Regions from separate parts of the Cohnella sp. GCM10027633 genome, predicted to be linked through region 2. Evidence: riboswitches for the same ligand, from Rfam matches in the RefSeq annotation. Region 2 holds a riboswitch; the other holds the start of a gene.

Region 1 (7,625 bases), on a different contig from region 2:
CAAGCGGTCAAGAAAGGCGATACGCTCATCATCCAAGAGAGCATGAAGATGGAATTCGCGCAGCAGGCACCCGCGGACGGCATCGTCGGGTCGCTGTTCGTGACGCCGGGCGATCCGGTCCATTCGGGACAGCTTATCGCAAGCATAATGAAATAGAGGATGGAGGCGCATACCGATGGAGAAGACAATCGTTCCGGAGTCGCTGACGATAAGCGAACTCCGGGAGCTCTATCGAAGCGGCAAAGTAACGCCGGCGCAGGTCGTCATGGAGATCATCCGGCGGGCGAAGCGGGACGAAGGAATGAATATCTGGATTACGCCGCCGGAATGGCAGCGGATAGAACCGTACCTGCTTCGGTTGAACGGACTCGATCCGGAGCATGCGCCGCTCTGGGGCATTCCGTTCGCGATCAAGGACAATATCGATTGGTCGGCGGCGCCGACGACGGCAGCGTGCCCGGCGTACGCGTACGAGCCTTCCGAGGATGCGGCGGTCGTCGAGCGGCTCGTCGCCGCGGGGGCGATCCCGATCGGCAAGGCGAACCTCGACCAGTTCGCTACCGGGCTCGTCGGCGCGCGCAGTCCTTACGGCGAGACGCACAACTCGCTCAAGCCGGAGCTGATCAGCGGCGGCTCGAGCGGCGGCTCGGCGGTCGCGGTCGCCCGCGGCCAAGCGGCGTTCTCGCTCGGCACCGACACCGCCGGTTCCGGGCGCGTGCCGGCGCACCTGAACCGGCTCGTCGGCCTGAAGCCGAGCCTAGGCGCTTGGCCGGTCCACGGCGTCGTGCCGGCATGCGAGAGCCTGGACTGCGTGACCGTATTCGCTTGGAGCGCGGAAGAAGCGTACGAGGTTGACCGCATCGCCCGCGGGCCGCACGATGGCGATCCATGGTCGCGGCGGCTGCCGGCTCCGGCTGCCGCGCTCCCGACCCGCGTCTGCGTGCCGATCGCCGGAACGGTCGCGTTCTACGGCCCTTACGCCGAGGCATACGAGCGGGCATGGGACGCAACTCTCGCGTCGCTCGCCGGCTTGGGCATTCCCGTCGAGGAAGTCGATATCTCGCAATACGGCGAAGCGGCATCGGTATTGTACGAAGGCCCCTGGGTCGCGGAGCGTTGGGCGGGACTCGGCGCGTTCGTCGAGGCGCATCCGGGCGCCGTGCTGCCGGTGACCGAGCGTATTCTCCGTTCCGGCGCGGACGAGCGGCATACTGCGGCATCGTTGTTCCAAGCGATGCACAAGCTGCAGGAATATAAGCTCGAGGCGCGCAAGCGGCTGAAGGACGCGGTGCTCGTCCTGCCGACGGCGGGCGGCACGTGGACACGGGAGCAGGTGCGGCAAGATCCCGTCGCGACGAACCGCGACATGGGCCGATATACGAACCATTGCAATCTGCTCGACATGTGCGCGATCGCTCTGCCTGCCGTCGATGCGGCCGACGATCTGCCGTTCGGCATTACGCTGTTCGCGGCGGCGGAGCGCGAGGACCTCGTCCGCGGCGCCGCGCTCGCCATCCAGAACAATTAAAGGAGAGGTGCTTATGTCCCAGGAGACGACGTTAGTGGCCGTATGCGGCTTGCATATGCGAGGCTATCCGCTCGAGAAGCAATTGCTGGAGAGGGGGGGCTCGTTCGTCCGCGAGACGACGACCGCTCCGAAGTATCTCATGCTGAAGCTGCCGACGACGCCGGCGAAGCCGGGCTTGATCAAGCTGCCGCAGGGCGGCGGGGCGATCGCGCTTGAGGTGTGGGAGCTGCCGATGGCGGCGTTCGGCTCGTTCGTCGCCTTGATTCCCGGTCCGCTCGGCATCGGCAAGGTGGAGCTCGCAGACGGCACGGAGGTGCCCGGGTTCATCTGCGAAGGCTATGCCGCCGACCTGCCCGGCATCGAGGACATTACGGGCTTGGGCGGCTGGAAAAAGTTAACCGAGAATTAAGCCGCAACGCCCATAATCATACAGGCACCCGGAAACTCCGGGTGCCTTTTTAGCCCAAGTTGGCGCTTTTTAGATGCATAATAGACGATCGTCACCGCGTTCGCAGGTATTTTTATCAAGTAGATGCTTGCAAGTCGCTCATACGAAGCATGATCGCGCATGGCGCAAGTTCGAGATGCCCGGCAATGAGTAGCCGCAATGAATGCGCATTCATGCCGGATTCGCCGCCCATATACCCGATTTGGTCCGAAAATCGCGTTTTACAACCGCAAGCGACAGGACTATGATCATAACGTTCCATCAACCGAATAGAACGCGATACGCTGAGTTTCCGGGCAACCGGAGAGCGGGGGAACCAAGTGCAAGTTGCGACGGGCCGGAAGGCTTGCCGCGCGGGGTGAATCGAGGGAGGCCGACCGGCCGAGCTCGTAGGGCGACTCTATACGCCCGAATCCGACAGCTAACCTCGTAAGCGTCTTAGAGGAGAGCAATCTTCGGCCATTCAAAGGCCGCGGGGTACCCCTCCGCGGTCTTTTTTGTTGCGGTCTTTTACGGGTATCCTAACTTCATTCTGCAGACTTGGCGGTGCAAGGCATGTATTCCATCAAAAGATTGTTAATCGGGCGTCCTCTGAAATCGAACGAACTCGGAGAGCAGAAGCTGATCAAGACGAAGGCGCTGGCGATTCTGTCGTCGGACGCGTTGTCGTCGGTCGCCTACGGGCCGGAGCAAATTCTGATCGTCCTGTTCGCCATCGGAGCGGCGGCGATGTGGTACTCCGTGCCGATCGCGATCGGCGTGCTGATCCTGCTGCTGGCGCTGATTCTCTCCTACCGGCAAGTGATCTTCGCGTATCCTCACGGCGGCGGCGCGTACGTCGTCTCGAAGGAGAACCTCGGCATGTTCGCGGGGCTCGTCTCGGGCGGCTCTCTGCTCGTCGATTACGTGCTGACCGTGGCGGTCAGCGTCTCGGCGGGCACGGACGCGATCACGTCGGCCTTCCCGAGTCTGCACGGCTATTCGGTCGTCATCGCGGTTGTATTCGTCGTGTTCATTACGATCTTGAATTTGCGCGGGGTGACGGAGTCCGCTTCGATTCTCGCTTATCCTGTCTATTTGTTCGTACTGGCGCTGTTCATACTGATCGGCGCGGGCATCTATAAGATCACGACCGGCGACGTGTCGGCGGATCTGTATACGTCCGTCGGCACGCCGGTCGCGGGCGTCACCTTGTTCCTGCTCTTGAAGGCGTTCGCCTCGGGCAGCTCGGCGCTGACGGGGGTCGAGGCGATCTCGAACGCGATTCCGAACTTCAAGTCGCCGGAGCCGAACAACGCGGCGAAGACGCTGATCGCGATGGGCGCGCTGCTGGCGATTCTGTTCTCCGGCATCGTCGTGCTGGCCTACTACTACGGCGTATCGCCGAGAGCCGAAGTGACCGTCGTGTCGCAAATCGCGGAGTCGACGTTCGGCCGCCACTTCATGTACTTCTTCATTCAAGGCACGACGGCGCTCATCCTCATCCTCGCGGCGAACACCGGCTACTCCGCGTTCCCGCTGCTCGCGGTCAACCTGGCGAAGGATAAGTTCATTCCGCGCATGTTCACCGTCCGCGGCGACCGGCTCGGCTACTCGAACGGCATCATCAGCCTCGGCGTGCTGTCGATCGTGCTGATCGTCGCCTTCGAGGCTCACACGGAGCGGCTCATTCCCCTGTACGCAGTTGGCGTATTCATTCCGTTCACCCTCGCGCAGCTCGGCATGATGCGCAAGTGGCTCCGCGAGAAGCCGCCGGGCTGGGCGGCGAAGCTCGCGGTCAATACTGTCGGCGCGATCATCTGCTTCACCGTCACGATGATGTTCTTCGTCACGAAATTCGGGCAGGTGTGGCCGGCGCTCGTGTTCATGCCGCTTATCATCTTTATTTTCTACCGGATCAAGAAGCACTATGAGGCCGTTGGCGACCAACTGCGCCTGACGACTTGCGAACCGAACGTTCCGATCGAGGGCAACGTGATCATCCTGCCGGTATCGGGCATCACGCACGTCGTCGAGCATTCGGTGAACTACGCGCAGTCGCTCAAGCCCGACCAGATTATCGCCGTCTACATTCCGTTCGAGCGGGAGGACGAGGCGCTGTTCGAGGAGAAGTGGAGCAAGTGGCGGCCCGAGATCCGTCTCGTGACGCTGCATTCCCATTACCGGAGCATCATCCAGCCGCTGAGCAAGTTCATCGACACGGTGCAGCGCAAGGCGGGCGAATCGAACTATCAGGTGACGGTCGTCATTCCGCAGTTCATTCCGAAGAAAGGCTGGCACAACATTCTGCACAACCAGACCAGCTTCATGCTTCGCGCGTATTTGCTGTATCGCAAGGACGTTATCGTGACCACGGTTCCTTACCATCTGAAGAAGTAACGTGTTATCATACAACGCATAGGACGTAACGAAGGAAGGGATATCGGAGCATGAGCGAACTGTTGGATACGTTATTGAAGCAAGAAAAGGAACTGCAATTCGAATCGTTCGCGAATGACGAAGCGTTGGCGCTAGGCAGCTTGATCGTCGGGCTGGCGAAGGAGCTCGGCAAGGGCATCGCGGTCCACATCGAGAACGATGCGCATCCGCTGTACACGCACTACATGGCGGGGACGAACGAGGGCAACATCTATTGGATCAACGCGAAGAAGAACGTCGTGAACCGTTTCGGCCACAGCTCGCTCTATATCGGAGAGAAGTACAAGGCCGAGGGGACGACGTTCAAGGAAGCTTCGGGGTTGTCGTCGGAGGAGTACCAAGCCGAGGGCGGGTGCTTCCCGATTCTCGTGAAGGGTCGAGGAAAAGTCGGCACCGTGACCGTCACCGGGTTGACCGGCGAGGAGGACCACTGGTACGCGGTCGAGGGGATTAGACGGTTGTTGGCGCGATAAAATAGGGAGCTGTCCGTTGTCCGCGGTCGTCGCGGGGGCGGGCGGCTCTTGTTCATATGGCTGGTGGTTGCGGCTGTTTACGGCTGGAACCCCGGCGCGGCGGCATTATTTTCAGGCAAGGTGTAAAATGTACATCTAATTTCGGCGCTTGACGCCGAATGGCGTAGTTAGTTGCATTTTGTACACTTAGATTGGGCAAATCGGACGAACGTTAGCGAAATTCGTGAAACTAGCTGCATGAAATGCAACTAATGGTCTGGAGCGTGCATCGACAGGCGATTGTAGCTGTACATTATGCAACTACGAGATGTGGAAATCGCTTGCGCACGCTGGTCAGCATTCGGACTAATTGGTAAAATCTCCTTCTCAGCACTCATCCGAACGAATCGAAGGAGCGATTGCCAAGCATGTTTCCAGACGTAACGAAGCATCCGGATCATCTGAGCGGACAGAGCAGGCCCTGGTGCGACCAATTGGCGGCCAAGACGGGTCGGTACGAGTATCCGTGGCGATCTATCGTGGATGGCATCTCTGCCGAGAGCGTGCTCACGGCGATGTTGACGGCGGCGATCGACGGAGGACGTATCCTCGACGTCGGTTGCGGACACGGCGATTATACGAAGCGGTGGGCGGAGCAGGCGGACGAAGTCGTCGGGTTCGACATGACGAAGGGGTTCATTGCGACAGCGAACTTGGAGCGGCCCTCGAACGTCCAATTCGTCGTAGGGGATACGCATAACGGACTGCCGTTCGCCGACGATACGTTCGATCTGGCTTATACGAAGAAGGGGCCGGGGAGCTGGTACGCGGAAGGCAATCGCGTCGTCCGTCCCGGCGGCAGGCTGATCATGCTTCATCCGGGAGACGGCAATGGAGAAGCAGGCGAGCTAGGCGAGGCGTTCCCGGGACTTTTCAGTCCGGCCGCGGCGGGGACGCCGGTGTTGGATCGCATCGAAGAGCGCTTGGGGACTAGCGGGTTGTCGGGAGTCTCGATTACGAGGCTGAAGGAGATCGTCTGGATTCCGACGCCGGAGGATATCATGGCACTCGTAACGTTCGGGCAGAGCGACGCTTATGCGTCATATGTGAAGGAAACGTGTTACGAGGGGATCGTCTCGCAATTCGAGAAGCACGCCAGCGGGCAAGGGATAAGAACGACTGGGTTTTACTATATGGTTCAAGCGACGGCTCAATTCTAATTTGAGAGGGATAGAGATGAAAGTATGGAAGATAACACCGAAAGAAAAGAGGATAACGCTAAAATCTAGTCAGAATACAAATGATTTTGAATTAATTGTAAACAATTTTATGGGTAACCGGATGAAGAGTTGGTGGAACTCGATAACGTTAGAGTCTTATAAAAAAGGTAACAATACCGATTACTTTTATTTGGCTTCAGGTATTCCAGTGTTCTCTTCGAGAGTAGTAGAAGTTCTTACTCCTCTGATAGGTCATTGTGTGGAGTTTCTATGCGCGAGTCATGAAGATTTTGAAATTTTTATCGCTAATGTTTTTGTTGCAAATGATGTTGTTGATTTCGATAGATCATCAATAGTTACTACGTCTCAAAGTGGATTATTAGAATCATTTGATAAGATTTGCTTTATCTCAGAAAATGTATCCAAATATCCTATTTTTAAAGTTGTCGAAGATAACATATGTGATATTTATGTCAACGATGATTTTGTTAATTTGGTACATTCTCAACATGTAAAAGGGTTTACATTTACGGAAGTTTGGGATTCCGAAATCTCGAACGATTCTACTGAAGAGAGTCAAGAGTTATATAAACAATTATTGTCTTCAATCGAAAGTTACAGAGGGCCAAAGTATAAGTGGGATAATGCTGTTCAATTGGCGCACAATGGGGAAATAATGCAAAGCGGGCATTGGCAGATGCAAGTGGATTATGGAATAGTTCAGTTATATGTTCTAAATGAAGATTGTAAGTATTACTCGTTTGACTCTATGCATATCCCTCCTGGAGTATTGCTTTTGGAGTGGCAAGTGAAGCGAAGTTAAAGAGGAGCGACAATCGCATGGAATACAGAAGACTGGGAAGAACGGGACTCGAGGTGTCGGCGCTCGGACTGGGCACGAACGCCTTCGGCAAGCGCGCGGACGAGCCGACATCGGTTCGCATCGTGCATTACGCGATGGATAGCGGCATCAACTTCATCGACACGGCGAACATCTACGCGGGCACCGAATCCGAGCGGATTATCGGAATCGCGCTCGAAGGCAGGCGGCACGAAGCGGTGCTGGCGACCAAAGCCGGGCTCGTCGCCGGCAAGGGGCCGAACGCGAACGGCTCGTCGCGGGGGCATCTCCTGCGCGAGCTGGAAGCCAGCCTCAAGCGTCTTCGTACCGATTACGTCGACCTTTATCAGATTCACACGTTCGACCCGAACACGCCGCTCGAGGAGACGCTTCGCGCATTGGACGACATGGTGTCGTCCGGCAAAGTTCGCTACGTCGGAGCCTCCAACTATGCCGCATGGGAGCTCATGAAGGCGCTTGGCATCAGCGACCGCCACGGCTTCGTCCGCTATTGCGCGACGCAGACGAGCTATTCGCTCGCGGACCGGACGCCCGAGCAAGAGCTCGTGCCTCTGTGCCTCGACCAAGGCGTCGGGATCATCCCGTATTTTCCGCTGGCGGGCGGCATACTCAGCGGGAAGTACGGCGCGGGCGGAGAGGCGCCGGCCGAAGCCCGGTCGAATACGGACCCCGGCTTCCGCCGGTTCCTCGACGATCG
Region 2 (7,625 bases):
GTGGCCAGATCGAAGGTAGCCACCCCCTCCATCTCTGACTGCTTAACGAACAGTAGGCGCCTGTCGTCGATAAAATAGAACGGAACGGCTCCGATCATGCGCGCGTTGGACACTTCATAGAGCGGATACGACCGGACCGACTTCTCGTCCGGACGGACGACGACCGCATCGATTCCGATCATCGTCGACCCGTACCCCTCATCGCCGCCGTACCGGAGCAAGGCATGAACGACCGCCTGCTTCGTCTCGGCTGTCGCGACGACTTCCGTAGCCTGTTCGGAATCGAATTGAAGCTGCCATCCGCGCTGCGCCGCATCAACGATCTTAATCGTTAACCCCGGTAATCGTTCCACCGCCGGTTCGCCCTTAGGAGCGGGCGACGGCGAAGCGATCGCGGATGGACTCGCCGAAGCCGGCGCGTTCGCGGGCTCCTCCTCTTCCCGCGGCGAATAGAATAGCGATGCCGCAATGACAATTAGAGCGATCCCAAGCAATATCGCAATGCCGCCTAACCAGGCAGTCGCCCTTTTGGACATTCGTGAGCCTCCATCCATTTTTTCCCTAGATACCTATTAGACGTGAGCAAGCCCGAAATCGTTGCTGCCCCCGGTTATATTCCTTGACTGGAATATTAAGATGGGAGTATAGTTAAGCCATGAACACAGCTACTTTGAGCGCTCTCGCAGAGCCCAACCGGTTACACATCGTCGAGCTGTTGCGAACCGGCCCTCGACCTGTCGGCGAAATCGCCGACGAGCTTCGCCTGCATCAACCGCAGGTCTCCAAGCATCTTCGCGTCTTGAGCGACGCCGGCCTCGTCGAGGTTCGGCCGATCGCCCAGCGGCGCATCTATCAGCTTCGTCCGCAGCCTTTTCGGGAGCTGGATACATGGATCGAATCGTTCCGACGCTTATGGGAGGAGCGCTTCGACCGGCTGGACGACTACTTGCAGGTGCTGCAGGCGCAAGCTCCGAGCGACGGAAGCAACGAATAACGCGCAACAACGGGAACGTTCGCGATATCCGCGAATCGACCACACGGACCGCCAAGGAGGACCGAGCGCACCGATCGAATCCGAGTACGACGAACAAGACCACCGGCGCCTTCGCGCGCGGTGGTCTTGTTCCGTTCTATTCCTACGAGCTCTATGAGCTCAAGTCTCCTGCGTCTCCTTGCCTAGCAACAGCTCCACGAAGCCATTGAACGCCGCCGACCGCCACTTCTTCTTCGCGTAGATAAGCTGAGAGTAGAATCGGCACGCCGGATCCTTGAACGGAACCGCGACGAGCAGCCCTTGCCGGACGGAAGGCTCCGCCGTGATGCGGGGCAACAGCGCGACGCCAAGCCCGTACGTGACGCATTGCTTGATCGCTTCGAGATTGCCGAACTCGTAGGCCAGCCTATGGTTGATCTGCCCGGCCTTCAACACGCGAAGCAGCATTGCCCGGTACGTGCAGCCGTCCTCGGTCAAGATCAGCGATTCGTTCTCCAGATGCTCCGCCCGAATCTCGTTCATGCCGGCGAACCGGTGCTCCGGATGCGCGATGATGACGAGCTCTTCTTCCCGCAGAATCTCGGTATGAAGCTCCGGATCGGAGAAAGGCGGATCGAGGATAAGGCCGACGTCGAGCGCGCCTTCCTTGACCTGGTCGATAATGAACGGCTCGTTCCCGGGATGCAACGTTACGTTAACGTCCGGAAACAGCCGCCGGTACGCTTGCAAGCGAGGAGGCAAGTAGAACGCCGCCAACGTCTCGATCGTGCCGACCGACAGCGTCCCCTTCGACTGCTTCGAGACGACTTCCCGCGACTCGTCGTGCAGCCGCGCGAGCTGTTCCGCGTAAGGCAACAACGCTTCGCCGGCCATCGTCAGCTTCATGCCCCTGCCTTGCCTCTCCAGCAACACCGCGCCGTATGCTTCTTCGAGCTTCTGGATCTGCGTCGTCACGCTCGACTGCGCGTATCCGAGCGACTCCGCCGCCTTCGTGTAGCTGCCGGTCCTGACGACTTCGCGGAAGGTTCTTAAGTACGTTAACTCCATTATTCCGCCCCCTCCGGTACCCATTACCTATCTATGCGCGTCTGCAATTGTTCGAAGAGCTTGCGCGTCTCCGCGGAATCCCTGTCGTTATAGAAGACGTACGTATTGTCGAGCTCGAATCGAATGTAGGGCGGATTGTCTTTGAAAATAAATACCCGAGACTTCCCGATTTCCTTCAACCGGAACGTGCCGCGTTTGTACTTGGTCGAATTCTCGCCGTTGATCTTCCCCCCTGACGGCACGCCGTCGACGAGCGTCATCCCTCGAACGTCGGCCAGCGCGAAGTCGTAGCCGTGCATCGGGTAATCGATCTCGATCCGCTCCTCCGGCGTGACGGTCAACGTCGGCGAGACGAACTCCGCCCGGATAATGAGGAACGAAGCGAATAGCAGCACGCCGGCCACGAGGGCGATCACGGCTTGCATGATCGTCCTCCCCGCCAGCGTGCCCGTATTGACCGTCATGCCGATGCCGACCCGCTTCGGCACGGATATGCGCTTGTCTTGCGGGTTATGGTACGTGAAGCCGTTCGCCCAATACTCATCCTCGACCGTATCGCCCCATCCGCGGTCCCGCTTCAGCTTGATCGTATCGCGGAACGCGCGGCGGAAAGGACCGACCGTAACGAACAGGAAGACCGTTAGCCAGAGGAAGAAATAGACCGTTTGCGCGGCGAACCATTGCCACATGAGCGCCACCGGCACGAAGGCGACGATCGACCAGAGGCTGATTCTGGCGAGCTGCCTGTTATACCGTTGCTGAATTCGCAGCAATTCCGCGTCTTCCATTGCCTCCGAAGGCAACTCGATAGACAGCAGCTTCCCTTCGCGGTATCGGCCTTGCGGCTTGTAGGTGGCGATCAGAACGATATACAGAATCGTTGCGGGGATAAGCAGGACGATCGTGAGCATCAAGCATCTCCTCTCCGAATCATTCGACTTGTGCTTCCATCGTACTTCTTCGAACCGCCTTCCGCAATCGCGAAAAATCACCCGCCCGAGCGCTAGCCCGGACGGGTGATTCGGTTACCCCCGGCTAACCGCTCCCCGCGGATAATCGGACATCTGGTTGACGGAAGCGACCGCCTCCGTCATCTTGCTGGGCTTGCGCCAGTAGTTCTCGTTGCCGGGCAAGTCGTCGAACCACGCGGCGTCCGGCGGGCAATCGAGCACCATGAAGCGCCCGTAGTCGCCTTCCCGCGACTGGTGGTATTTCAAGTACGCTTTGCCGTCCTCGATGGACAGGATCTCTATTTTACCGGAAGTGTGGCTCATCGACAGGCGGACGCGCTTGCCCAGCCCGGACGTCCTCGCCTTCGCTTGCTCGACCAGCTCATACACTCGGGCGAGCGGAAGCACGAAGTCCCGGTTGCCCGCGACCGGACGGTTGACGAAGAAGTAATACGGCGTTACGCCGGCCCAAGACAGCCGGTCTAGCAACTCGCCGAGCACCTTCGGATCGTCGTTGATCCCGCGCAGGATCGGCGTCTGGTTGACGACGATCGCCCCCGCGTCGTGCAGCGCCGCGAAGCCGCGCACCGCTTCCGGAGTAATTTCCTTCGGATGATTAATATGGGCCATGACGTAGATGCGCTTGTTCGCGTCGGAGAACTCCCTGATCGTCTCGAGCAGTTGCTCGTCCTCGTAAATTCGCATCGGGTTGAACACCGGGATTTTCGAGCCGAGCCGGATAATCTTGACATGGTCGATCGCGCGAAGCCTCTCCAGAATGGAGCGAAGCTTCGGCGTACCTAGAATCAAGCTGTCGCCGCCCGTGAGGAGCACGTTGCTGATCTCGGGATGCTCGGCGATGTACTTCAATCCCGGCTCCACGTCCGTCACCGCTTCCTTCACGTCGTTGCGGAACAACCTTTTGCGGAAGCAGTACCTGCAATAAGCCCCGCACACCTCCGACACGATGAGCAGCGCCGTCGATTTGTACTTATGCTGGCAGCCGGGCACGACGTAATTCGTGTCCTCGTCCGAGGCATCCCACCGGCCGTATTCCTTCAGTTCCCCTTCGTTCGGGATGACCAGCTTGCGCAGCGGGTCGCGGGGATCGTTCCAATCGATCAAGCCCAGGTAAAAGTCGTTCACGCGAAACACGAATTTCTCCACGATTCTCTTCAGTCGTTGACGCTCCGTCTCCGGTATGTGGACGATGCGGTCGATGTCGGTTATATACTTGGGTTGTGCCATTCGTAAATCCTCCTCAAGTTTATAGTCGCTCGAACGTCGGCGGAATGGTACCGGACCTGCCCTACCCCCTTCCTTCGCCATAATAAAAAGACCCTTGAGCGTACGGAAACCAGACGGTTACCGTGCTCCGGGTCTTCGGATAAAAAGCAAAAAAAGACCCGCGAAGGGTCACTGACGGCAGATTGTCTCATCTGCGCACCGAATTCCTGACCCATCTGAAGCCGACGAGGTTAGCTGACGGGCTCGGGATAGATGGTTCCCTACGATCCGTACGACCGGACCGATACGCCCCTGAAGATTGGTTCCCCCGCTTCCCGGCGTGGACCGGGAACTAAGCTCCTTCTACTATATGTCAGGTTAGCAAAAGGTGTCAAATTTTCCATGCGCACATACTCACGAGCGCGGTGGTCACCGCGGGAACGCGTACGCCCGCTCGACCTTGCAGATCTTCAGCTCGTAGCTCGCGTACCAGTCTTGCCGGCCTCGGCTTTGCGCCACGAGATGCTCCTCGTTCTTCTTCCAATCGCGAATGGCCTCGAGACTCTCCCAATAGGAGATCGTAATGCCGAACCCTTCGGCGTTCCGCACGCTCTCCACCCCTAGAAATCCGGGCTGCGCCCTCGCCAGCTCCTCCATCCGATCGGCCATCTCTCCGTAGCCGTTGTCGCCTTCCGTACGCTGGCTGGAGAAGATGACGGCGTAACACGTCTCGCTCGATCCCGGTTCAAGACCGTGGGTCATTGGCATGGGGGTTAGCTCCTAACTTCATAAATTCACAGGGAAGATAATTAATTTGAAAATTTCCGATTCAACCTATTATAACAAGAGAGGGGCAGGATGAAATGCATCCTGCCCCTCTCTTGTTACATTCCTGCCGGTATCGATGGCGTCGTAACCGGCGTTGCGCCAGGTGTTACTCCATTCCCGGAAGTCGTGGTCGTCATTATTAAATAGTAATACGTCGTTCCCGGTAGCAGGTCGATATCCCGATCAACGAACTCCATTGTACCTGGAGCTATGAGATATACAATCTCGGTCATACTTGAAACTTCGGACGTCAGACCTCTGAATACTCTATAGCTAACCCCATCTCCTGTAGCGCTATCCGTCCATGTCACGCTGTTAACGACCCTATTGTCTTCGATAGCAGAGGTTACGCCGACATTCGTAACGGTATACGGGAAAATGAGGATATCCGTGAATGGCTTCGACAGGTTATCTTCGCCGTTCACATGATACATCTTATAGGCTCCCGGGGTTAACGAGATCACGTCTAAGTTCACTGTTTCACCCGCATATACAGTCTTCGTAACGGATAGTCCGTCATCTAGATAAGAAATAAGATCCGCTTTCGAATTCGGATATTGCGAGGTCGGAACGACATAGACGGTACCGGACTGATCCGCGCTGAATTGGAGCATGGATTTCCCCATTGATGGATGCGCTGTTTTTTCCTGCATTGCAATAAGCGCAGGATTAGCCGCTTTTTTATCCGCCTCGAACTTCGAAAGCGCTTTATACATAGCGTAGATGTTCACTGCCAAGTCATAGGTCGTTATTTTCCCCGCCCCGCTGCTTATATAACGCGGTCCGGATAAATCCAACTCTAGAATCGCTTTTGCACCTGCCCGATACTCGCCAATCGCGTTACCTTCGACAGCAACGGATTTTTTCTGTTCCGCAAGTGCCACTAAACGCTTTAGTTCCGAAAGATCGTTCGAATTTAGCGCATTCTTGAATGTTTGAACTGCCGAAGTCAGCGCGGTATAGCCCGACTGAATTTGTTCCGGCGTAGCGCCCGCATGATTAAGTACGCTGGCCGCAGCTCGTATCGCCGCTTCCAAGAGCTCTTTGCTACCCGATGCAGCCAACCCTGGAGCTGTGCCTTCCGAAGTAGAGTTGTATACCAATCTCGCTTGTACATAGGCGACTTTGAAACTTTCGAGTACAGGAGTGCGTATCGCTGCGTTCCTATAATAGATTTCTTGGGTATTAAGAGTCGCAAGCGCGCCATTGACCGCCGCCTGCGTTGCTGCGCTATCGTCGGCAACAGTCCGTGCCTCTTGAATGACCGATGCTAAGCTCGCCTTAGTTCCGAAAGGAACGTGTCCGACTGCGATGCCTTCAACCATACTGTCATGAAGAGCTTGAAGTGATGCAATTTTAGAAGCCAAGGCATCCTTGTTGACCGTTGTCGGCGGGTTAGGAACTACCGGCGTAGTGTTGCCCCCCGTATTCGTAGCCGGCTTCCCGCCAACCTCCGCTTGAACGCCGCTTCCGACTTCGACGTTCTTCGGCGTCTGCTCGATCGAGGATCCGTTCGCCTGAATATCGGCATTCTGAATGAGGCCTTGACCTACGACCTTCGTGACCGCCGCGAGAATCAGATCGACGATCGAAGCATCTTTGCTAAGGTTAACGTTAACGTCGCCTGCGCCTTTATCTACGTTTAGACTACCGACTTCGCCCTTCGGAATTTCGATATTGATCTTCGCCGCGAGAACGTCGACCGTCTCGAACTTGCCGCTAAGCGTTACTTTCGAATCCGCTGGAAGCGTCTCCGCCAGCGTGACGTTCTGGAACCCTTTGCCCGTCGTGCCTTCGGCGGACTCCAGCTTCGCTCCGGATTCCAGTATCACGTCGCGGACTTCTGTCGTCCCTTCGACGACGATTCGAATCATGCCGTCCTTCTTGTTGACGACGATCTTCACGACGACGGAGTTCTCGAAGTGAACGCTGTTCGCGCCGCCGCCGTTGACAGAAGTCGTGCCGGCCACCGACACTTGCTTCAAGAAGACGTCGCCGTCGCCTACCGATTCGGCGATCGTCAGGTTGCCTTGAATGTCCATGTTCCGCAACGTTACGCCCGGGGACGAGATCAACACATCTTTGCCGACTTTCTCTACGCCGCTTTCAGGTCCATACACGCCCGGCTTGTTATAGACCGCGACCTTCTGCACCCGATAGTCCAGCGCGCGCGTCAACAAGACGACCGCTTCCGCGCGGGTAAGCGTGTCGTTCGGACGGAAGCTGCCCTTGCCGTTTCCGACCATCAACTTCGCGTCAACGACCGCACCGACGGCGTTCTTCTCGGCGTCCGACAAGTTCGCTGTGTCTTGGAGCGTACTCGCGGACACTGCAGGAGCCAGCTCGAGCAGCTTGGTCAGCGCCTTCGCGGCTTCAAGACGAGACACCGGTTGAGTTGCCGAGAATGTTCCTTCCGCAATGCTTAAGATATAGCCCTGGGCGAGTGCCGCAGCCAAATCCTGATAGAACCAATCGGTTGCTTTCACATCGCTATACGTTACCGCAGCTTGTCCTGCGAACCCGAACGAAGCGTTGATCATCTTGACCAACTCGGCGCGGGATACTTTTCCTTCCGGACG

What was found. A riboswitch is a leader RNA that binds a small molecule or an ion and turns the genes downstream of it on or off. The one in region 2 is predicted to bind cyclic di-AMP.
Region 1: another riboswitch for cyclic di-AMP. It lies ahead of ACFQZG_RS17120 (APC family permease); the one in region 2 lies ahead of ACFQZG_RS23965 (KamA family radical SAM protein).

What each region holds. Positions count from the first base shown of each region.
Region 1 is NZ_JBHTGV010000007.1:88,626-96,250, forward strand. It holds gene uca (urea carboxylase) at 1-156, shown strand, start outside; gene ACFQZG_RS17110 (allophanate hydrolase) at 176-1,528, shown strand; gene ACFQZG_RS17115 (allophanate hydrolase-related protein) at 1,542-1,937, shown strand; cyclic di-AMP (ydaO/yuaA leader) riboswitch at 2,249-2,427, shown strand; gene ACFQZG_RS17120 (APC family permease) at 2,532-4,355, shown strand; gene ACFQZG_RS17125 (heme-degrading domain-containing protein) at 4,406-4,867, shown strand; gene ACFQZG_RS17130 (class I SAM-dependent methyltransferase) at 5,275-6,066, shown strand; gene ACFQZG_RS17135 (hypothetical protein) at 6,083-6,889, shown strand; gene ACFQZG_RS17140 (aldo/keto reductase) at 6,907-7,625, shown strand, end outside.
Region 2 is NZ_JBHTGV010000015.1:89,147-96,771, forward strand. It holds gene ACFQZG_RS23945 (hypothetical protein) at 1-536, opposite strand, end outside; gene ACFQZG_RS23950 (ArsR/SmtB family transcription factor) at 656-994, shown strand; gene ACFQZG_RS23955 (LysR family transcriptional regulator) at 1,154-2,041, opposite strand; gene ACFQZG_RS23960 (DUF5808 domain-containing protein) at 2,065-2,952, opposite strand; gene ACFQZG_RS23965 (KamA family radical SAM protein) at 3,067-4,239, opposite strand; cyclic di-AMP (ydaO/yuaA leader) riboswitch at 4,444-4,587, opposite strand; gene ACFQZG_RS23970 (antibiotic biosynthesis monooxygenase family protein) at 4,648-4,980, opposite strand; gene ACFQZG_RS23975 (S-layer homology domain-containing protein) at 5,103-7,625, opposite strand, start outside.